DNA from 2 places in the Methylobacterium sp. V23 genome. Region 1 is predicted to be linked to the other one. Evidence: riboswitches for the same ligand, from Rfam matches in the RefSeq annotation. Region 1 holds a riboswitch; the other holds the start of a gene.
What was found. A riboswitch is a leader RNA that binds a small molecule or an ion and turns the genes downstream of it on or off. The one in region 1 is predicted to bind thiamine pyrophosphate.
Positions count from the first base shown of each region.

Region 2: linked by a shared signal. The riboswitch ahead of thiC (phosphomethylpyrimidine synthase ThiC) and the one ahead of thiO (glycine oxidase ThiO) in region 1 are both predicted to bind thiamine pyrophosphate.

Region 1 covers NZ_PDHT01000015.1:12,576-24,105, reverse strand. Annotated here, with positions in the region: gene carB (carbamoyl-phosphate synthase large subunit) at 1-1,117, opposite strand, end outside; gene CRT23_RS15320 (hypothetical protein) at 1,300-1,677, opposite strand; gene carA (glutamine-hydrolyzing carbamoyl-phosphate synthase small subunit) at 1,904-3,145, opposite strand; gene CRT23_RS15310 (GatB/YqeY domain-containing protein) at 3,370-3,831, shown strand; gene dnaG (DNA primase) at 3,946-5,868, shown strand; gene rpoD (RNA polymerase sigma factor RpoD) at 6,069-8,063, shown strand; gene CRT23_RS15295 (adenylate/guanylate cyclase domain-containing protein) at 8,262-9,509, shown strand; TPP riboswitch at 9,555-9,683, shown strand; gene thiO (glycine oxidase ThiO) at 9,785-10,966, shown strand; gene thiS (sulfur carrier protein ThiS) at 10,963-11,175, shown strand; gene CRT23_RS15280 (thiazole synthase) at 11,210-11,530, shown strand, end outside.
Region 2 covers NZ_PDHT01000014.1:70,554-82,083, reverse strand. Annotated here, with positions in the region: gene CRT23_RS14930 (hypothetical protein) at 139-348, shown strand; gene CRT23_RS14925 (hypothetical protein) at 372-665, opposite strand; gene CRT23_RS14920 (gamma-glutamyl-gamma-aminobutyrate hydrolase family protein) at 810-1,667, shown strand; gene CRT23_RS14915 (acyltransferase family protein) at 1,672-2,745, opposite strand; gene CRT23_RS14910 (restriction endonuclease) at 2,997-3,371, opposite strand; gene CRT23_RS14905 (alpha/beta hydrolase) at 3,397-4,242, opposite strand; gene CRT23_RS14900 (site-2 protease family protein) at 4,581-5,378, shown strand; gene CRT23_RS14895 (hypothetical protein) at 5,564-5,782, shown strand; gene CRT23_RS14890 (hypothetical protein) at 5,908-6,162, shown strand; gene CRT23_RS14885 (BA14K family protein) at 6,262-7,017, opposite strand; TPP riboswitch at 7,167-7,275, shown strand; gene thiC (phosphomethylpyrimidine synthase ThiC) at 7,357-9,249, shown strand; gene CRT23_RS14875 (DNA polymerase Y family protein) at 9,588-11,228, opposite strand; gene CRT23_RS14870 (ImuA protein) at 11,125-11,530, opposite strand, start outside.

The DNA of each region.
Region 1 (11,530 bases):
TGGCCTTCGAGGCGAGCGCCGACGAGCGCGACACCCGCGGATTCATCTCGATGACGATCATCCGGCCCGTGGCCGGGTCGATGGCGAACTGCACGTTCGAGCCGCCCGTCTCGACGCCGATCTCGCGCAGCACCGCCAGGGATGCGTCGCGCATCACCTGGTATTCCTTGTCCGTCAGCGTCAGGGCCGGCGCGACGGTGATGGAATCACCGGTGTGGACGCCCATCGGGTCGATGTTCTCGATGGAGCAGACGATGATGCAGTTGTCGTTCTTATCGCGAACGACCTCCATCTCGTATTCCTTCCAGCCGAGGACGCTCTCCTCGATCAGGACCTCGTTCGTCGGCGAGGCGTCGATGCCGCGCTCGACGATGTCCAGGAATTCCTCGCGATTATAGGCGATGCCGCCGCCGGTCCCGCCCATGGTGAAGGAGGGGCGGATGATCGCCGGCAGGCCGACCTCGGCGAGCGCGATCAGCGCCTGCCCGATGGCGTGCTCGCCGTAGCGCTTGCGGCGCTCGGACTCGCCCCGGTGCCAGGTCTTCTCGAAGGCCACGAGGGCCGCCGCGCGGGCTTCGCCCTCGTTCGCCGCCTCGATGCGGGCGACCTCGGCGAGGTACTTCTGACGATCGGCCTTCTTGGCCGCGGAGGCATTGGCCAGCGCCGATTTCGGCGTCTCCAGGCCGATCTTGGTCATCGCATCGCGGAAGAGGTGACGGTCCTCCGCCTTGTCGATCGCCTCGGTTGTGGCGCCGATCATCTGGACGTCGAACTTCTCCAGCACGCCCATCTTCTTGAGGGACAGCGCGCAGTTCAGCGCCGTCTGGCCGCCCATCGTCGGGAGAAGAGCGAAGCCGCCCGGAATGGCGTGACGCTCCTTCTCGATGATCTTGGCGACGATCTCGGGCGTGATCGGCTCGACATAGGTCGCATCCGCCATATCCGGGTCGGTCATGATCGTGGCCGGATTCGAATTCACCAGCACGATCCGGTAGCCCTCCTCGCGGAGGGCTTTGCAGGCCTGGGTCCCGGAATAATCGAACTCGCAGGCCTGACCGATGACGATCGGCCCCGCACCGATGATCAGGATCGAGGAAATGTCGGTGCGTTTCGGCATCGGGCGCCCTGGCTGCAGGCACGCGCGCCCGGCCATGCGCGGTGCCGGAAGAGCGGCACGGGCCTGGGGGCGCTAGCGGCGTGGATTGTCGTTGATCTTGGCACTTACACGCAGCCCGCCGCCATTGGAAGGGCACGGGCCGAAGGTGAAGCGCTGAAGCGTCTCAGAAGCCCAGGTAAGTCTCAGAAGCCCAGGTAAAGAGCCGAGACCGCGCGGTCGATGGACAGGTAGAACACTCCGAAGGCGACCACGGCCGCGGCGGCGAATTCGAGCGCCGCATTCGACAGGGTCTGGCTCCGGCGCAGCATTTCGCGACCGAAATACAGTCCGATCCAGGCCAGCGTCATCACCACCGGCATTGCGAACAGGAAGGACCAGGTGCTCTCGACGCGGTCGAGGCTCGCGGCCGGGTCGATCAAGGCGCGGATGTTGCGGACCCACGGCGCGTAGCAGGCCGAGTAGAGGGCGGTCATCCAGGCAAGGCTGACGGCCACGCCGAGATGGAACGTGAAGAGGCGATGCAGGCGCGAGAAGTCGTCGCGCGCGTCGTCGAACGTCATGTGGAATCCCCGGCAAGCGTCGGAATCGACCCGGCGACGATCTTCGAACGCCGTCCTTAGCGGGTCGTTAACGATGCCGAGATGCCCCGGAATGCCGGATTTTTTGTGACCGGACGGGAACTATTTCGCGGTTCGCATCGCCTGCGTGCAGGGCTGGCCTGCAGCCGCCGCGGCGGCCGGACGGGGCGTCGCCTCCATCCGGCCGTTCAGATCCGTCGACCGCAGATCAGTCGACCGTGGTGACCAGCGTCTCGGGCTTGCCGGCCTTCATCAGGGCGACGAAGCGCTCGAACAGGTAGTGGCTGTCGCGCGGGCCGGGCGAGGCCTCGGGGTGGTGCTGAACCGAGAAGGCCGGCCGGTCGGTGAGGGTGAGCCCGCAATTGGAGCCGTCGAACAACGAGACATGCGTCTCCAGGGCGGTGTCGGGCAAGCTGGCCGGATCCACGGCGAAGCCATGGTTCATCGAGACGATCTCGACCTTGCCAGTGGTCTTGTCCTTCACCGGGTGGTTCGCGCCGTGGTGGCCCTGCGCCATCTTCACGGTGCGCCCGCCGAGCGCGAGACCCATCAGCTGATGTCCCAGGCAGATGCCGAAGGTCGGCACCTTCTCCTGCAGCAGGGCTCGGATCACAGGAACCGCATACGTGCCGGTGGCGGCCGGATCCCCGGGACCGTTCGACAGGAACACCCCGTCCGGCTTCATCGCCATGATCTCTTCCGCGGTCGTCGTGGCGGGCACCACGGTCACGTCGCAGCCGGCCTCGGCGAGGAGACGCAGGATGTTGCGCTTCACGCCGTAGTCGATCGCCACCACCTTCAGGCCGGTGCCGGCCTTGCGGTCGCCGTAGCCGGTCTTCACGCCCCAGGTGGTCTGGGACCATTCCGAGCGCTCGCGGCTGGTGACCGGCGGGACCAAGTCGAGGCCTTCCATCGGCGCCAGGGCCGCGGCGCGGGCCTTCAGGGCCTCGCGGTCGAAGCGTCCCTCCGGATCGTTGGCGATGATGGCGTTCGGCATGCCGTTGTCGCGAATCAGCGCGGTGAGCGCGCGGGTGTCGACGCCGGTGATGCCGACGATGCCCCGGGCCTTGAGCCAGGCGTCGAGGTGGCTCGACGAGCGCCAGCTCGAGGGCTTGGTCACCGCCGACGCGATGACCGTGCCGCGGACGCCGGAGGCCGGCGCCGTAGCGAGGCTCTCCAGGTCTTCGTCGTTGGTGCCGGTGTTGCCGATATGCGGGAAGGTGAAGGTGACGATCTGGCCGGCATAGGACGGATCCGTCAGGATCTCCTGGTATCCGGTCATGGCGGTGTTGAAGCAGACCTCGCCGTCGGCGATTCCGGTCTGGCCGATGCCGAATCCCTCCAGCACGGTCCCGTCCGCCAGGACCAGGAGAGCGGTGGCCAGGGGCTCGGCCCAGGGAGCGGGGGGCGCGGGCACGGCAGGCGTATGGACGCCTTCATCTTGCAGCATCGGCGTGATCTCGCTTATGTCCGGCCGATCCCGGCGCCGTGAGCGGCGCATGCGGGCGGCTTGTCGTGCGGCGCTCATAGCGAGCGTGCCGCGTTAGGGTCAATGTGGCCCCGGCGTCGGCACGTCTCAAGAACCCCGGTTCGCGCAGCAATTCGCAGACCACGCCATCGACCCGCCGTCCGAGTCCCGCTTTTCCGGGGTCCCGCTTTTTCAGGAGTCACACGATGCTGCGCGCCCGTCTCACCACCGAGATGAAGGAGGCCATGAAGGCCGGCGACAAGGCGAAGCTCGCCACCGTCCGGATGATTCAGGCTGCCCTGAAGGACAAGGACATCGAGGCGCGCGGCCTCGGCAAGGAGCCCGCCTCCGAGGAGGAAATCCTCGCGCTGCTCCAGAAGATGATCAAGCAGCGCAACGAATCGGCCGCCGTCTACGACCAGGGTGGCCGGCCCGAGCTCGCCGAGAACGAGCGCAACGAGGTCGCGATCATCGCCGGCTTCCTGCCGCAGCAGATGGACGAGGCCGAGACCCGCGCGGCGATCGACAAGGCCCTGGCCGAGACCGGCGCCGCCGGTCCCAAGGACATGGGCAAGGTCATCGCCGCCCTGAAGGGCGCCTATGCCGGCCGCATGGACTTCGCCAAGGCGAGCGGCCTCGTGAAAGAGGCGCTGAACGCCAAGGGCTGAACGCCGAGCGTTGAACGCCGAGGCATGAGGGCGTCCCCATGCCCTGCATCGGCGTTGGGGACTCTTTAAGCCCGTGCCGCTAGTATGGGCGGCCGCAGAGGTCCGGTTCTTGCCGTGCGTTACCCGCCCCACATCCTCGAAGAGATCCGTGCGCGCCTGCCCGCATCCGATATTGTGGGGCGGCGCGTCCGGCTGAAGAAAGCGGGCCGCGAGTGGCGCGGCCTGTCGCCGTTCAATGCCGAGAAGTCACCCTCGTTCTACGTGAACGACCAGAAGCAGTTCTATCACTGCTTCTCCTCGGGCAAGCATGGGGACGTCTTCACCTTCCTGATGGAGACGGAGGGCCTGAGCTTTCCCGAGGCGGTTGAGCGCCTGGCGGCGGAGGCCGGCGTAACCCTGCCCGCGCCGAGCGCCGACGCCCGCGAGCAGGAGACCAAGCGGGCCGGAGCGATCGAGGTCATGGAGATGGCCGCCGCTTTCTTCGAGGAGCAACTGCGGGGCCGCGCCGGCGTGGAGGCCCGCGCCTATCTCGACCGACGCCAACTCGGCCCGGAGATCCGGAGCCGTTTCCGCCTCGGCTACGCCCCGGGCGACCGCTACACCCTGCGCGACTACCTCGCCGCCAAGGATGTCGACCGGGACCTGATGGTCGAGCTCGGCCTCATCGTGGCCGGCGAGGACATCCGTGTCCCCTACGACAAATTCCGGGACCGGGTGATGTTTCCGATCGCCGATTCGCGCGGGCGCGTTATCGCCTTCGGCGGCCGGGCGATGCAGAAGGACGCCAAGGCGAAATACATGAATTCGCCGGAGACGCCTCTCTTCCACAAGGGCCAACTGCTCTACAACCTGCATCAGGCGCGCAAGCCGGCGCATGATCGCGGCGTCATCATCGCGGTCGAGGGCTACGTCGACGTCATCGCCATGACCCTGGCGGGCCATCCCAACGCGGTGGCGGGCCTCGGTACGGCACTTACCGAGGAGCAGATCGGCCTCCTCTGGCGCAACGCCGACGAGCCGATCCTGTGCTTCGACGGCGACGGGGCAGGCCAGCGTGCTGCCTTCAAAGCCCTCGATGTGGCGCTGCCCGGGCTGACCCCGGGCAAGTCCCTGCGCTTCGCCATGCTGCCCGAGGGGCAGGACCCCGACGACCTCCTGCGCGCCGAGGGCAAGTCCGCCATCGACCGCGTGCTCGACGCGGCCCGCCCCCTCGTCGAGGTTCTGTGGTCGCGTGCCACCGACGGGGCGCCGCTCGATACCCCCGAACGGCGGGCCGGCCTCGCCAAATCGTTGCGCGAGATGGTTGCTTCCATCCGCGACGAGACGGTTCGGGGATTCTATCGGGACGAGATCGAGGGCCGCCTGCGCGCCCTGTCCCCGCAAGCCTCCTCGGGGCGCCGTGGACCGTGGGAGCCGCGGGCCGGCTCGGCACGCCCGGCCTTCCAGCGCAATCCCCGGCCCGGCGATCCGCCGCCGTCACCGCGAATCACCACGAAATTCAATCCCCTCTACGCCGGCGAGACCAGCGCCTCCGGCCCGGTGGCCTTTCGCGACCGGGAGGCGATGATCGTCTCCAGCCTCCTCGTCCACCCCGAACTGCTCGGGATCGAGGCGGAGGATCTCGCCGAGCTGGAACTCGGCGATCCGGATGCGCAGGCGTTGCGCTCCCTCCTGCTCGACAGCCATGCCGACGTGGATCAGCCCGGCGTCGAGGTCCTGGAGAGTCGTTTGAAGCGCGCTGGGCTCACGGATGCGGCGGCTCGGCTGGCCAGTCATGTGCGTCCGGGCGATCGATGGACACTTGACGCGCATGCCGATCCTGTGCGTCTCGAAGACGCATTGCGTCAGGCCGTGATCTTGCACCGCAAGTCTGGCGCGCTAAATAGCGAACTCCGCTTGGCTGAGCGGGCCCTGGTCGAGGACGAGACGGAGGCGAACTTCGCTTGGCTGTGCGACGTGAAGGCCCGCATGGCCGTCATCGCTGGCGCGGAGGCGGACGAAGCGGTGCCGGATGCGGATGAGGCATCGACACCCTGAAACGCGCGCCGCGAACGAATTCGGCCGCCATTGGCGGCGCATGGTTAACAATCGGTCAAGCGTCTCGCTTGCATACCGGGATCTGACATCGACGCGGCTGTCACTTCGGCGGTCCGCACATCACATGCATTTCAGCGTCGACGACGCGGAGTGAGCGACACGCTTCCGCGCGACGCTGACACGACAACCATAGGCGGACCATGGCGACGAAGGCAACGGAACGGGACGAGACGGATGCTGCTCCGGAGCAACAGACCGACGGGCCGCTCCTCGATCTGACGGATGCCTCCGTCAAGCGGATGGTGAAGCTCGCCAAGAAGCGGGGCTACATCACCTACGAGGAGATCAACGAGGTTCTGCCCGACGGCCAATCCGACCCCGACCAGATCGAGGACGTGCTGTCGCAGCTCTCTGAGATGGGCATCAACGTCGTCGAGGCGGAGGAGACCGAGGAGACGACGGAGGCCAAGGCCAACGGCGAGGCCGACGACGAGGACGGGGCGGAGGGGACCGAGGTCGCCGAGATCGCGCCGACCAAGCCTGTCGCCCTGCGTGCCGAGACGACCAAGGAGCCGACCGACCGCACGGATGACCCCGTGCGCATGTACCTGCGCGAGATGGGCTCCGTGGAGCTCCTGTCCCGCGAGGGCGAGATCGCGATCGCCAAGCGCATCGAGGCGGGTCGCGAGGCGATGATCGCCGGGCTGTGCGAGAGCCCGCTGACCTTCCAGGCCATCATCATCTGGCGCGACGAGCTCGTCGACGGCCGGGTGCTGCTGCGCGAGATCATCGACCTCGAAGCCACCTATGCGGGCCCCGACGCCAAGAACGCGATGCAGATCGCCGAGGGCGCGGAGGAGAGCGAGGAGAGCGAGGGGGATACGCCGACGCCGCCCGACGGCGACGACGAGGACGACATGGAGAACAACGTCTCCCTGGCGGCCATGGAGACCGAGATCAAGCCGCGCGTCCTCGAGACGTTCGACAACATCGCCAACAACTACCGCAAGCTGCGCAAGCTGCAGATCGAGCATGCCGAGCTCAAAGCCTCCGGCGGCACCCGCACCGATGCCCAGGAGCGCAAGCAGGACGAGCTGAAGGACGCCGTCGTCACCGACGTGAAGTCGCTCTCCCTCAATGCCAATCGCATCGAGGCCCTGGTCGAGCAGCTCTACGACATCAACAAGCGCCTCATCTCCCATGAGGGCCGACTGATGCGCTACGCCGAGAGCCACGGCGTCGCCCGCGACGAGTTCCTGCGCCACTACCAGGGCTGGGAACTCGATCCGAACTGGATGGAGCGCGTCGGCAGCCTCGGCGGCCGTGGCTGGAAGAACCTCGTCGAGAAGGGCTCGAACGAGGTCGCCCGCCTGCGCGAGCAGATCCTGACCCTCGCCTCCGAGACGGGCCTCGAGATCGGCGAGTACCGCAAGATCGTCAACATGGTCCAGAAGGGCGAACGCGAAGCCCGTCAGGCCAAGAAGGAGATGATTGAGGCCAACCTGCGCCTCGTGATCTCGATCGCCAAGAAGTACACCAACCGCGGCCTGCAGTTCCTGGATCTGATCCAGGAGGGCAACATCGGCCTGATGAAGGCTGTCGACAAGTTCGAGTACCGCCGCGGCTACAAGTTCTCGACTTACGCCACCTGGTGGATCCGGCAGGCAATCACCCGCTCGATCGCCGATCAGGCCCGCACGATCCGCATTCCGGTGCACATGATCGAGACGATCAACAAGATCGTTCGGACCTCGCGCCAGATGCTTCACGAGATCGGCCGCGAGCCGACCCCGGAGGAACTGGCCGAGAAGCTGGCCATGCCGCTGGAGAAGGTGCGCAAGGTTCTCAAGATCGCCAAGGAGCCGATCTCGCTCGAGACCCCGATCGGCGACGAGGAGGATTCGCACCTCGGCGACTTCATCGAGGACAAGAACGTCGTCCTGCCCATCGACGCGGCGATCCAGTCGAACCTGCGCGAGACCACGACGCGCGTGCTCGCCTCGCTCACGCCCCGCGAGGAGCGGGTGCTCCGCATGCGCTTCGGCATCGGCATGAATACCGACCACACCCTCGAAGAGGTCGGCCAGCAGTTCTCGGTGACGCGCGAGCGTATCCGTCAGATCGAGGCGAAGGCCCTGCGCAAGCTCAAGCACCCGAGCCGGTCGCGTAAGCTGCGCAGCTTCCTCGACAACTGATGCACGCGGTGAGGCCGGCCTTTTCCGGCGGACCTTTCACCTGAAAGAGCCGGCTCCTCATGGGGCCGGCTCTTTCGTTTCGATGGCGCCGAGCCCCTGAAGCGCTCTACGCTGTTGAAGCGGAGAGGCCCGCACGATACGCACAAAACCCGAGGCGTGGCCGTTGCCGGACGCCGTCTCCCAACCCACCTTGGCCATATGCTCGATCGAGGCCCGCCCCAGCCTTCCCCCACCGCTGAAGCCGACGGCTCGGAGGCGGCCGACGTCCCCTTCGGCGCCCTCCAGCAATGCGTGGCCCTGCGCGACTGGCTGCTGAGCGAGGGCGCGCGCATGCCGAAGGCCGAGGACCTGCTGTCCGGCCTGGCCGAGCGCCTGATCAAGCTCGACGTGCCGGTGGACCGGGCCACCACGGCCATCGATGCCCTGCATTCCGAGTATTCGGGTGTCGGGCGGTTCTGGACCCGCGAGATGGGCTCGACGGTTCGTCTGTTCCCGCACGGGGAAGCATCGGACCGGGCTTATCGCGCGAGCCCGTTCTTCCGCGTTCATGAGACCGGCGAGTGGTTGATCCTCGATCTCGCCGAGACCCCGGATGAGGCCTTCGCGGTCATTCCGGACCTGAAGGCCGAGGGCTACCGGCACTACATCGTCGCGCCGCTGTTCTTCACCAACGGCACGCGCAACGGCATCTCCTTTGCCACCCGGTCCCCGGCGGGGTTCCGCGACGAGGACGTGGCGATCCTGCGCTTCGTCATGCCGACGCTGGCCGCGGTGATGGAGATGCGCAGCATCAACAAGCAGCTCGACCACGTTCTGCGGATCTATGTCGGAGACGAGCCGCACAAGGCGATCCTCGGGGGCTCCATCCGTCGCGGTCACGTTCAGCGCATCCGCTCCGCGATCCTGTTTGCCGACATGCGCGATTATACGCGTATCTCCGCCGACATGACGCCGGAGGAGGCTGTCGACCTCCTGAACATCTTCTTCGACTGCCTGGTGCCAGCCATCGAGCGCGAGGGCGGCGAGGTCCTGAAGTATCTCGGCGACGGGCTGCTGGCGATCTTCCGTGAGCCGGGCGACGACCTGGGCGGTGCCGCCAAGGGGGCGCTCACGGCGTCCCAGAGCGCCATGGCGGCCTTGGCCGAGGCCAATGCCCTGGGCCGGTTCGCCAATCCAGTGGCCGCCGGCATCGCCCTGCATCACGGCGAGGCCGCCTACGGCAATGTCGGCTCCGGCGCGCGGCTGGACTTCACCGTGATCGGGCGCGACGTGAACCTGGCGAGCCGGGTCGCCCGCCTCAACCGGACGCTGGCCGAGCCGATCCTGATGACGAAGCCCTTCGTCGACTTCCTCTGGGACATGCCGGAGCCCCTCGGCGAGCACGCGCTCGACGGGTTTGCCGAACCCATGGGCGTCTATCGACCGGCGCGTCCGTCTGCCGCCTGAGGCCCGCCCGGGGATTGACCCCGGCGCAGGGACGGCCCACATCTGGGGTGTTCCAGGGAGATCCCCGGCAAGGGGCTGAGAAACCGATGGCCGTCCGTTCGCGGATGGCGGCGCGGAAATCCTTCGAACCTGACCCGGTTCATACCGGCGTAGGGATTGGACCGCGGGTTTCTGTTCAAGCCCGGCACGCTTCACCGCTCGAAGCTGCAGCCCCACCAATCTCGACGCCGGTCGCGGAGATTGTGTTGGACGTGAGCCCGAACGCCTTTCTCAACCTGCGACGGACGCACGGCGATGCTCCGCCGGCCGTCGTCGCTCCCGCCCACAGTGACGTCGTCGTCGTCGGCGCCGGCTTGATCGGCCTGTCGGCGGCCTGGCGCCTGGCGCAGGCCGGGCGGTCCGTGACCGTTCTGGAGCGCGACACCGTCGGCGCCGGGGCGAGCCTCGCCGCAACCGGCATGCTGGCCCCGGCCGCCGAGCACGAGCCGGGTTCCGACACGCTCCTGCCCCTGGCCCTGGAAAGCCTGTCCCGCTGGCCGGCTTTTCGCGATGACCTTCAGGCCGCGGCCGGCCTCGACATCGACTATCGGGAGGAGGGCACCCTGGTGCTCGCCATCGGCCGCGACGAGGTCGAGCGCCTGCGCTTCCGGCACGACCTGCAGAAGCGCTCAGGCCTCGACGCCCGCTGGCTGACCGGCCCCGAGGTTCGGGCCCGCGAGCCGCGCCTGCGTCCCGCCGTCACCGCCGGCCTGTTCTGCCCGCACGACCACCAAGTCGATCCGAGCCGGGTGATGGCCGCCCTCGTCCGGGCCTGCCTCGCTGCCGGAGTCGCCATCGTGGAAGGCTGCGGTGTCGACGCCTTGGATTGGAGCGCCGGCCGGGTCACGGGCGTGCGTACGGCCCAGGGCATCCGTCAGGCCGACACCGTCGTGCTCGCCTCCGGCGCTTGGAGCGGTGAGGCAGGGCTCCTGCCCGACCATCTCGCCCTGCCGGTGCGGCCCCTGCGCGGCCAGTCCCTCGCGCTGCGGACCACCGCCCGCACCGGCACCCTCGCCCACATGGTCTGGACCGAGCAGGTCCACATGGCGCCGAAGAGCGACGGCCATCTCATCGTCGGCGCAACGGTGGAGGATTGCGGCTTCGTTCCCGGCGTCACGGCCGGCGGGCTCTACGCCCTGCTGGAGGGCGCACGTCGCGTCCTGCCCGGCATCGAGGAGATGGCGGTGGAAGCGATCTGGAGCGGCTTCCGGCCGACTTCGGACGACGATGCCCCGATCATCGATGCCCTGGCGCCCGGCCTCGTGGTCGCCACCGGCCATCATCGCAACGGCTACCTGCTGGCCCCGGCCACGGCCGACGCGGTCGCGGCCCTGGTCGCCGGGGGAGCGCTGCCGGATTACGCCCGGGACTTCGGCCGGGCCCGCTTCGCGTCGCCGCCGCGGAGGGCCTTCGCATGAAGCTCCGAGTCAACGGCGAGGTCCGCGAGAGCGTGGCCGCCGACCTCGACGCCCTGTTCCGGGAAGAGGCCGAGGAGACCGGCCTCGAGAGCCCGCAGGGTATCGCCATCGCGCTCAACGGCGCCGTGATCCGACGCCGGGACTGGGCTGCCACCGCGCTCAGCGACGGCGACCGCGTCGAGATCGTGCGCGCGATGCAGGGCGGCTGATCGGGAGGGAGAACACCATGGCAGGAGGCCCGGAATGACCGAGATCGCGAACGACACGGATACGCTGGTGATCGGCGGTGTGAGCCTAGGCTCGCGTCTGTTCATCGGGACCGCCGGCTACCCCACGCAAAGCATCCTGTTCGATGCGGTCGCGGCCTCGGGCGCCGAGGTGGTCACGGCTTCGATCCGCCGGGTTTCGCTGCAGGGGCATAACTCGGATACGCTGCGCCGGCTCAAGGGGCACCGCTTCCTGCCGAACACCGCCGGCTGCGAGACGGCGCGCGACGCGATCATGACGGCCGAACTCGCCCGCGAGGCCCTCGACACGAACTGGATCAAGGTCGAGGTCATCGGC
Region 2 (11,530 bases), on a different contig from region 1:
GAATACGGTTCCGTGATCGTGGGTTCCGGGCGTGACGGCAGCCCGGCCTTAAGCTTCCGGCAACCACCGTGGACCTAAGCCCGGGCCTCGCTCGGCGGGCTCAAGCCCGCGCGAGCCGTGACGAGGAGCCTGCCGGACTTGCGCGATCCGTTCGTTCCTGCCGCCCTTGCCGATCGCCTGCGGGAGAAGCGCCGCCGGCCGCGGTCCCGGGAAGCCCTGGCCTACGAGCCGGCCAAGCCGGTCTTCGCCGAACTCCTCGACGCGCGCGGGCACGGCACCGGCCAGTTCGTGCGGCTGTCGCAGGGCATGGTGGAGGCGATCACGCGGGGCGCGCGCGCGGAATCCTGAGCGAAAGCCCGATCGGCCTGGGGTCAGCGGTCGCAGCCGATGCAGATGTCGCGCACCACGCGCTCGCGTCCATGCCCCGTGCGCTGGTTCGGCAATGATCCGTTGAAGGCGTGCTCCGCCGCGCGGGTCGGCGGCGGAACCGGCTTCGGCGGCTCGGGCGCGACCGATCTCGGCGCGGGGGCGGTCAGGGCCATGTACTGGGCCGCGGCGGGCGCCGAAGCGAGGCCGGGCACCAGCCCGGCGAGGGCGAGAACCAGGGACGCACAGTGCGGGCGAGCACGAACGCGCGGGGCGGTCTCGGGACGTCGCGTGGCCATCGAAGCCTCCGATCGTGAGCGCTCGGTGCGAATCGACGCGGAGCGCCATGCGGCGATCCGGCGTCCGGCCTGACGGGAACGAGGGCGGGAAGGGATCGTTCCCCGTCCCTTTGGCCGGCCCCCGGGCCGGATGGGACCGGATCCATGCTGCACCTCCTTGTGGCCGATGGGAACGACCGGTCCGGACGGGCCGATCACGTTTCGGGCACCGGCGTGACCTCGGCCGAGGCCTATGCGGAGGTCCTGCGCCAGATCTCACCGGGCGTCGGCTGCACCCTGATCAACCCGGCCGACGCCGACGCGGCCCTGTCCCCCGGGACCACGCTCGCCGGCTTCGATGCCCTCTTCCTCACCGGATCGACGCTCCACGTCTGCAACGAGTCCGAGGCCGTGCGGCGCCAGATCGCCCTCGTGCGCGACGCCCTCGCCGCCGGGCTCCCGATCTTCGGTTCGTGCTGGGGCGTCCAGGTCGCCGCGGTCGTGGCGGGCGGCCATGCGGCCCGCAATCCCAAGGGGCCGGAATACGGGTTCTCGCGCGATCTCGTACGCACCGAGGCCGGACGGGCGCACCCACTCCTGGCCGGGCGGGGCGAGCGCTTCGATGCTCCCGCCATGCATCTCGACGCCGTCATCACGCCGCCGGCCCACGCCATTGTGCTGGCGGGCAACGGGGTCCTGTCGGTCCAGGCGATCGAGATCCGGCACGGGGCCGGCGTGTTCTGGGGCACGCAGTACCACCCCGAACTCGACCTCGACGCCCTGGCCGCGATGCTGCGCCTCAGCGCGGACGCTGTGGTGGCGGCCGGCGCGCTGCCCGACCGCGCGGCGGTGGAGGCCTATGCGGCCGACCTCTGCCGCATCCATGCGAATCCCGAAGGACAACGGGACCTGATCGCCCGTCACCGGCTCGGCCCGGAGCTGCTGGAGCCGGCGCGTCGGCGGGCGGAGATCGGGAACTTCCTCGATCGCCTCGTGCGCCCGCGGGTCGAAGCCGCGGCTTGAGCGTTCAGACCGCGCGCAGGGCGGGAGCGTCCGGCCGCGGGCGGGCGCCGACGATGTGAAAGGCGCGCGGTCGCACGAACAGGAACGCCAGGCGCGTGTGACGGATCATCCGCTCGAAGGCCAGCGGAACCAGGATCGCCACCACCGTGACGACGAGGCTGGCCCAGCCGATATCGGTGATCGCCCCCGACTTCACGATCAGCGTGCGGGTGAGGGCCATCGGCAGGAAGAACGCGAGGTAGATCACGATCGAGCGCTGGCCGCAGGCCCTGAGCGCCGCCGTCACCGGCCCGCCGGCCCGGGACATCAGGGCTCCGGTGGCGACGATCGCCAGGGCGCCGGCACCGCTCAGGATGAGGGCGAGCCCCGGGAGATTCGCCAGCGCCGGCACGGCCCGGAAGCCCGTGGGCACGAAGACCAGGACGGCGTTGACCACGGCCCAGAGCGCCAGTCCGAGCATCGCGGCGCGGGCGTGGCGCTGCACGAGATCCGCGAAGGTGAAGATGCGCGCGGCGAAGAGGTAGCCCACCAGGAACCAGACGTAGCGGTCGCAGAACTCGTCGATCAGCTCGAACCCGGTGTGGAGCGGCAGGACCTGCAGCAGCGCCGCACCGCCGAGGAGCCAGGCCGCCGGCACCGACCGCAGGGCCTTGGTCAGCACCGAGAACACCGCCAGCAGGTAGATGAACCACAGGGTCGAGTAGGGTTCGACGACCGCCAGGGCGAGATGGGCGACGAACGCGCCCGGCCCGGCTCCGTCGGTGATCGCGCCGTACTTGAAGGCCGACTGGATCAGCACCCAGAGGACGTAGAAATAGACGAAGTGCACGAGGCGCCGGTCCAGGAACAGGCGCCAGTCGCGGTCGATGACCCGGCCGAGGAACAGGCCCGACAGCAGGAAGAAGTCCGGGATGCGGAACGGGCGCGCGAACGCCACGACGGTGTGGAGAAAGCCCTCGCCCTCCATCGCGATCCCGGTGCCGAGGGTCGAGTGCATCATGACCACGAGGATGATGCAGAGGCCCTTGGCGACATCCACCCAGGCGAGCCGGGCGGAATCCTCCGCGGATCCCGCCATCCGCGGCCCCGTTCCCTGCGCCGTTCCCTGCGCCGCACCTTGCCCCACCGCGACCGCCGCCATGATCCGTCCCCGCCTACAGGACCGCGATCCTTGGGCGCCAGGTCTTAAGGATGGCGATACGCTGGGAGCCACCGGCCGATCATGCCGAACGGAAGGTAAAGGCCGGGCCGCGCCTTCTCTCACTCCGGGCGGTGCCGCGTTTCCGTGCGCAGGGGCCCTGCCGCAGGGCCGGCTGCGCCCTGCAGGCCTCAGTGCGGGTCGCGCTTGGCGCCCCGGCGGTCGCGGGTCATGCGGGTCGCGGCGTGAAAATCGTCCGGCTTGGTGCGGACCCAGGCCAGGAACTCCGCCATCTCGGGCGCCGCCCGCAAGGCCTCCACGTCGGCGAGGCGGCGGGCGATCTCGGCCTCGCTGAAGCGGGCGTGGATCGCCGAGTGGCAGATCTGGTGCAGGCGCACCGTGCCCGCGCGCGCCCCGCCCTTCAGCTTCGGGGTCAGGTGGTGCAGGCTGGATTTGGCATGGGGCGGGATCGGCCGCTCGCAGAGCGGGCAGATCACCGGAGGCTTGGCCTGCGGACTATGCGTCGCCGGGTCGTCGTCGCGCCAGAGCCGGGCTCGTCGTCCCAAGGGTGTCTCCCGTCGGATGCGTGCGTCAGTGGTCTGCTGCCGGAACAAGCGTCCGGCAGGCGGGGTCGTTCGGTTGGAACAGGGCCGCGGCCTCGCGGTCCCGGGTCCCGAGAATGGAGACGTGGTCGCCGGGGATGACCATCAGGCGCGCCCGTGGACCGGCCTGCGCCGCCAGCCGCTCGGCATGGGCGAGGGGCACCACCGGGTCGTCCCGGCCGTGCACGATGACGAGGGGACCGCCCCCGGCGGCGATGCGCGCGTCGGACCGGAAGGTATCCCGAAGGAGCAGGCCGGTCGGCAGGAAGGGGAAGCGCCCGGCGACGATGGCGGAGAGGGAGTCGAAGGGCGCCTCGAGATAGAGGCCGAGATGCGGCCGGGTCTCGGCCAGGGCCACCGCCACCGCAGCCCCCAGCGAATGGCCGTGCAGCAGCACCGGAGTTCCGGGGACCCGCGCCTGGATCCACGCATAGGCCGCCTGTCCGTCGGCGATCAGCCCCGCCTCGCTCGGACTCCCGGTCGAGCCGGGATAGCCGCGATAGGCGATGGCGAGGAGGCCCCAGCCCGCCTTGCGCCAGGGCCCGCCGGCAAAGCGCGCCGCAGCGGGCTCCGGCCGCGAGCCGTTGCCGTGGAAGCTGAGCACCACGGGACAGCCCGGCTCCGGCGCCCGCCAGAACCCGAGCAGGCGCTCGCCGTCGGCCGTGGGCAGGCTGATGGCTTCCGTGCCCGTCGGCGGGGGCCGGGCGGGGGCGGGCGCCTGGCTGCGGAAGGCGCCGGGATAGATCAGGTGCCGCTGGAAGACGGTCAGCAGCGTCATGGCCAGGACGGCGAGGCCGAGGAAGGCGGTGGCCACGAGGGAAGCGAGAAGACGCATGCGCTCGATGAAGGGATGAGGCCGCGACCGAGCGACGACCCCGAACCGTCGCGGCGGGGCGCCGAACCGCGCCGGACCCTGGGGATGGAGGGGACACTGGGGCGTCCCCGAGAGGTAGGGCTGGACTTTGGCGTGTCACCAGCGATGTTGCGTCGCGTGAATGCTCCTGCGCCCGTTCTTCCCCGAAGCTTCCTCTTGCCCGTGTTCCTCCTCTTGCCCGTGTTCCTCCTCTTGCCCGTGTTCCTGCTCTTGCCCAAGAGCCTCCTCTTGCCCAAGAGCCGCTCCCTGAGGACCCGTCACCGGTCCGCCGCGCCCGCACCGGTCCGGTGCGCCGCGGCATGAGGGACGCGTCCGGTCGCGCGGAGGGCATGGGCGCTCCTCGCCTCAGCGCGAACGCGCTCCTCGTCGGGCTGATCTTCTGCGGGGTCGGCTTCGGCATCGGTGCCGGCGCGCTCGCGGGCTCGGGGGCGGCCTTCGTCTTCCTCATGTCCGGCTGGGTGCTGGGCCTCTGCCTGCACGAGTACGGGCATGCCCGGGCGGCGCTGCTCTCGGGCCTGCCCCGGACCGGCGCGCTCACCCTGGATCCCCTGCGGGCACCCAACCCCGTGGCGACCATGCTGCTGCCGGCGCTGTTCACCATCATGGGTGGCGTCGGATTTCCGGGCGGCGTGGGAATGCCAGGCAGCCTCGGTCGTCCGCCGGAATCCGGGCTGAGCCGGGGACGGCAATCGGCGGTGGCCGCCGCCGGCCCGGCGATGAGCGTCCTCTTCCTCGTCGCGCTCGCGCTGCTCTATGCGCTGGCCAGCCCGGGGGCGGAGACGCTGCGTGCGGTGCTCGCCGTGTCGGTGCTGTTCCAAGGCACCGCCCTGGTGCTCGGGCTGATGCCGATCCCGGGGCTCGACGGCTACGACATCGTCCGACCCTGGCTCTCCGGCCCGCCGGCCTCGCTGCCAACCGCGCCCTGGACCTTCGCGGACCAGATGGCCCGGCATTCGGGGCTGGTGCTGCTCGGCCTCTTCCTGATCTCGGCGGCCTTCACCCGGCCGTTGTTCCGCGCGAGCCTGCTGGTGACGACGGTGTGCGGCATCGATCTCGCAGACGTAATCGCGGGGTTTCGGTTGGTGCGCCTGTGGTGATCCCACCGGTCGGAGGGGGCACGACGCACGGGAGATTTGACGGCGTGGCGGCGGATGGGTCGCGGCGGTGTGTCCGTCAACGCGCTGAGCCGGACGGTTGCGGCGCATGCGGAGGTGCCGCGTGGTTCGTCTCGCGTGCGAGGCGGCGCCCCGGCTCGTCACCATCGTCGAGGCGGGCGCAGGTCATGCGGGACGATGCGCCGGGGCAGGGGACGCCATCGGCCTACCGCGTGCGGCTGCTGGACCATGCCGGCCGCGTTCTTCGCACCGAGTCCCCTGCGGGCTGTCGCGAGGCGGAGGTCCCGGAGCGGGCGCGGGCCTTCCTGGAGGGCCGCTCGGTCGAACTCTGGGACGGGGCGCGCCTGATCCAGCGGCGCGAGGCCCCTCGCAACCTGTCGGCCTGAGCGGGGGAGGCCGGTCCCGGCCCGACCGCGGCGTTCGCGCCGCGTAGGAACCGGGCTTTCGTGCTAGGTGCGCTCGGCCTCCGGATCCGACGCGATCCGGCGCGGCCCGGTGGAGAGACCCTGCGATGGCCCTCAAGACGACGTTCCTGGTGCAGACCTTCGTGCTCAAGCGCAAGCGGCTCTCGCCGGGCGACCGCGAGGTGGCGGTGACGGAGAGCGGGGCCTTGAAGAAGGCCGAGGCGATGGCCGCCCGTTTCCCCGGCACAGCGGCGATCAAGGTCGTAGCCGACGACGAGACGGGCGAACTGGAGAGCGCGTCCATCCTCGGCAGCTTCGGAGAGGTGCCGGACGATTTCGCCGAGAGCCTGCAGGGCTCCTGAGGCCGGATCGCCCACGGCGTCCACGAACCTGAGACCGGAAACGCGAAAGGGCCCCGCCTCGCGGCGGAGCCCTTCGATCCTGCTGCGACGCGTCTGCCGTTACGGGCAGGCGTGACGCTGACCGTCATTGCCGAGATAGGTCCCGGTGCGGCGGTCATAGGACCGGAAGCGCTGGACACAGTAGGCGACGTCCTCGCCGCTGGTCGCGACCTCCGGGCCGGCCTCGTAGCCCGTGGCGGCATAGCCGCCACCGTAGGGCGCGGAGCCGCCGTAATAGGCCGGCGCATAGCCGCCGGCATAGTAATCGTCGCCGTAGTAGCCGCCATAAGCGCTGCCGAGGCCGTAGCCGATTCCGGCGCCGGCAAGACCCAGGCCGAGCCCGAGCCCGACACCACCGTAGCCGCGGCGGTAGCCGTAGCCGCGCCCGGCATAGGCACCGCCCCGGTTGTACCCACCGCGGTTGAAGCCGCCGCGATCACCCCGGAAGCCGTTGCCGGCCGCGAGGCCCGCCCCGGCGCCGACGGCACCCGCGCCGACGCCGATGGTCCCGCCGCGGTTGAACCCGCCCCGGTTGAATCCACCCTGCGCGAGGCCGCCGCGGAACCCGCCGCCGCCGAAGTTGCCCCCGACATTGCCGCCGCGGAACCCGCCGCCCTGCGCGAGACCACCGCGGAAGCCGCCACCACCGAAGTTGCCGCCGCGGAATCCGCCGCCACCGCCAAGTCCACCGCCGTGGAATCCGCCGCCACCGCCACGGAAGCCACCGCCGCCACCGCCCGGACGTGCGTCCGCGGATGCGGGAATCATCGAGAGGGCCCCGACCAGGGCGGCCGATGCCAAGAGTATGCGCTTCATGGGAGAGCCTGTCGTTCGCATGTCGATCCCGAGGACCGAACTTCTGGTAACCGAACGCGGGGCCTGACGATAAAGTTCGGTTCGCACCCTATTCCGCCGCACTTCATCGGGCCGGCGATTGACAAAACCGCCGCAGACCTCGAATCTAGAAGCATTCCGAGGGGGGCTCCGAGTGCGGGGGCTGAGATTGGGCGCGTCGCCCTGACCCTTGAACCTGATCCGGTTCGTACCGGCGGAGGGACGGGAATTCGTAGCAGCGGCGCGCAAGATCCAGGCGTCGTCCCATCCAACACCGCTCGACGCGAGTCCGGATCGTCTCCCACGCCAGGAGCGAAACCGATGAATGCACCCGTTCTCCCGAAGGATCTTCCGCAGGGTCAGCCCCAGGCGGTGACCACCGGCCCGATCATGGGCTCGCGCAAGGTCTACGCTCCCGTGGCCGGGCACGACGACATCCGGGTGCCGTTCCGCGAGATCACGCTCAGCGATCCGAAGGAGGCCCCGGTGCGGGTCTACGATCCGTCGGGCCCCTACACCGAGACGGATGCCAAGATCGACCTGCATGCCGGCCTGCCGCTGGTGCGCGAGCCCTGGATCGCCCGGCGCGGCTACGCCACCGTGACCCCGCGCGTGGTCAAGCCCGAGGACAACGGGTTCGTGCCCGAGGACAAGCTCGTGGCCCCCTGTCCGGCCATCCGCGAGATCCGCAAGGCCGGCCCGGGCCAGATGGTGACGCAGTACGAGTTCGCCCGCGCCGGGATCATCACCGAGGAGATGATCTACGTCGCCAACCGCGAGAACCTCGCCCGCCAGACGATGCTGGAGGGCGCGCAGGCGGCGCTGGCCGACGGCAACAGCTTCGGCGCCGCCCTGCCGGCCTTCATCACGCCGGAATTCGTCCGGGACGAGGTGGCCCGCGGCCGCGCCATCATCCCGGCCAACATCAACCACCCCGAGGTGGAGCCGATGGCGATCGGCCGCAACTTCCTGGTGAAGATCAACGCCAACATCGGCAATTCCGCCGTGACGTCGTCGGCCGCCGAGGAGGTCGAGAAACTGGTCTGGGCGACCCGCTGGGGCGCCGACACGGTGATGGACCTCTCGACGGGCCGCAACATCCACAACATCCGCTCCTGGATCGTGCGCAACTCGCCCGTTCCGATCGGCACCGTGCCGATCTACCAGGCGCTGGAGAAGGTCGGCGGCGACCCGCTGAAGCTCGACTGGGAGGTCTTCAAGGACACCCTGATCGAGCAGGCGGAGCAGGGCATCGACTACTTCACCATCCATGCGGGCGTGCGCCTCGCCCACGTGCCGCTCACCGCGCGCCGGGTCACCGGCATCGTCTCCCGCGGCGGCTCGATCATGGCGCGCTGGTGCCTCGCCGGTCACCGCGAGTCGTTCCTCTACGAGCGCTTCGACGAGATCTGCGACATCATGCGGGCCTACGACGTGTCGTTCTCCCTGGGCGACGGCCTGCGCCCCGGCTCCATCGCGGATGCCAACGACGCGGCGCAGTTCGCCGAGCTGGAGACCCTGGGCGAGCTCACCAAGATCGCCTGGGACAAGGGCTGCCAGACCATGATCGAGGGCCCCGGCCACGTGCCGATGCACAAGATCAAGGTGAACATGGAAAAGCAGCTCGTGGAGTGCGGCGAGGCGCCGTTCTACACCCTCGGCCCGCTGACCACCGACATTGCCCCCGGCTACGACCACATCACCTCCGGCATCGGCGCCGCGATGATCGGCTGGTTCGGCTGCGCCATGCTCTGCTACGTCACCCCGAAGGAGCATCTCGGCCTGCCCAACCGCGACGACGTCAAGGAAGGCGTGATCACCTACAAGATCGCGGCCCATGCCGCCGATCTCGCCAAGGGCCACCCGGCGGCGCAGCTGCGTGACGATGCCCTGTCGCGGGCCCGGTTCGACTTCCGCTGGGAGGATCAGTTCAACCTCTCCCTCGACCCGGATACGGCCCGCGCCTACCACGACGAGACCCTGCCGAAGGACGCCCACAAGGTCGCGCATTTCTGCTCGATGTGCGGCCCGAAGTTCTGCTCGATGAAGATCACGCAGGACCTGCGCGCCGAGGTGCTGGCGATGGAGGCGGCCGGCCAGGTGCTGGGCGAGGCCGCGCCCCTGAGCGCGGCCGAGCGCGAGGCCGGTATGGCGGCGAAATCCGCCGAGTTCCAGGCCGAGGGTGGCAAGCTCTACGTCGACGCGGCCGAGTAGGGGACCCTGTCCCGGGCCGGTCTCAGCCGACCGGCCCGGGACAGGCGGCGCGCCGAAGAACCGCCCGCGGCGTGTCGAGGAACTGCCCGCGGCGTGTCGAGGAACTGCCCGCGGCGTGTCGAGGAACTGCCCGCGGCGTGTCGAGGAACTGCCCGCGGCGCGTCGAAGAACTGCCCGCGGCGCGTCGAAGAACTGCCCGCGGCGCGTCGAAGAACTGCCCGCGGCGCGTCGAAGAACCGCCCGCGGCGCGTCGAAGAACCGCCCGCGGCGCGCGGACTTCCAGAGCCGTGTCCGCGTGAAGTTTCCGAGGCCTCTCCCGGGCGCCTCTCCCGCTCACATCACGCGAACAGCCCGTGCACGAACCAGCGCGCGGGCGTCTCCATCGTGGGGAAGCCCTCGCGATAGACCCAGAGGCGGCGCCCGGCCTCGTCCTCGACCACGTAGTAGTCCCTGAGCGGACCCGGCGCGCGCCACCACTCGTCGGCGATGCGCTCGGGCCCGTCCGCATGGGCGACGCGGTGCAGGCGCCGGCGCCAGCGGAAGCGGTGCGGAGGCCCGTCGGGGGCGAGGGCGATGACGTCCTCGGCGGCCTCGCCCCGGCTGAGCAGCACCAGCGGCCGGGGCTGCAGGCGCGGCCGGGACGCCGGATCGGACCGGCCGGCCGGCGTGGGGCGATCCGCCCGCCAGGGCTCCACGAGGTCGGCCCGCTCGGGCAGGTGGCTTGCGCGGAAGCCGAGCCGCATCATCCGCCGGCCGAGGCGCTGACGCAGGGCATCGCCCAGATGCTCGGCGCCTCCGCCCTCGGCGGGCGTCTCCACCAGCGTGCCCTGACGTGCCGCGATCGTGCCCGTGGCGGTGACGGCGAGGCCCACGGTCTCGAAGCCGAAGCCGGCATCGAGGGCCGGGCCGAGGCGATCGAGGCGCAGGGTCAGCAGGCGTGCGAGCTGGACCGGGCAACGGCTCGGCAGGCTCATCCCGAGGTCGAGGGTGCGCACCACCCCGTCGACGCGGGTCAGGGACAGCCGCAGCGCCCGGGCGCCGAGGCCGGCCGCCTCCAGCCGCGGCGCCAGCCGCTCCATCAGGCCCGTGGCCGTGGCGACGATGGTCTCCGGCTGCCCGATCGGTTCGAGGAAGCCGCGCAGGGCCTCGAAGTCGTGCGGGTCCTCCGCCGAGACGAGGGGCTCGGGCCGGCGGCCGAGGGCCTGGTCGAGGCGCAGCAGCAGGGTCTCGCCGAAGCGCCGGGCCAGGGGCGCCCGGGGCGCGGCGGCGAGGTCGCCGATCCGGCGCAGGCCGAGGCGGGCCAGGGCCTGCGTCGTGCCCGGATCGAGGCGCAGGGCCGAGACCGGGAGGGCCTGCAGGGCCTCCCCGTTGCATCCGGGCGCCACGAGGCCACCCCCGCCGTGGCGCGCCAGGGCGAAGGCGCAGGCGGGCGTGTCCGCGAGGGCGATCCGGGCCGGAATCGCGCCCGCGCGTAGGCGTCGTGCGAGGTCCGCCAGCAACTGCGCCTCGCCTCCGAAGAGGTGGCTCGCCCCCGCGATGTCGAGGAAGAAGCCGTCGGCGCCCTCTGCCGGACCGTAGGGCGCCACGACCGGGGTGTAGCGCTTGGCCCAGAGGCAGAGCCGATGCAGGGAGGCCTCATCCGCCTCCGGGTCGGCGGGATGGACGGCCACGGGCGTGCCGATCCGGGCCCGGGCCCGGGCGAGGGTCTCGCCGGGCTCGAGGCCGAGGGCGCGGGCGGCGGCGTCCACCGCGACCAGGCGCAGGCCGTTGGCCTCCATCGCGGCCACCACCAGGGGGCCGTCCCCGTGAGCGCCGTCGTCCTGGGTGCCGTCTTGCTGGGCGAGGTCTTGCTGGGTGCCGTCTTCCCGGCCGCCGTCAGCCCGAGCGCTGGACGCGCCGGTCGGACAGGGCCGCGCCCGGGCCCGCCTCAACCGCGTGACCGGCCAATGCTCCAGCCAGACCGAAACGATGCGCGGCATGATCCCACTCCAGAAGCCAATGTCCGGTCCGCCCGTTGCGGCTTCGGTCGAGGGTCACCTGCCAGCACGGCCGCTCAATGCAGCCGAAGCGGTCGCGCAGGGCCTTGCCGGCGGCGATCCGCCAGCGGGTCGCGGCCACGTTGGGGCTCTCCGCCTCGGGAGGCCGCAGGACGAGGAGAAGCAGGTCGGTTCGCCCGGCCGCGAGGTGGAGCCGCCGGCTCTGGGCCAGGGGCAGAGCGGCGTCGACGAGGCCCGCCACCGCGGCCAGCCCCTGCGCGCGTAGGGATTCCTCCAAGGCCCGG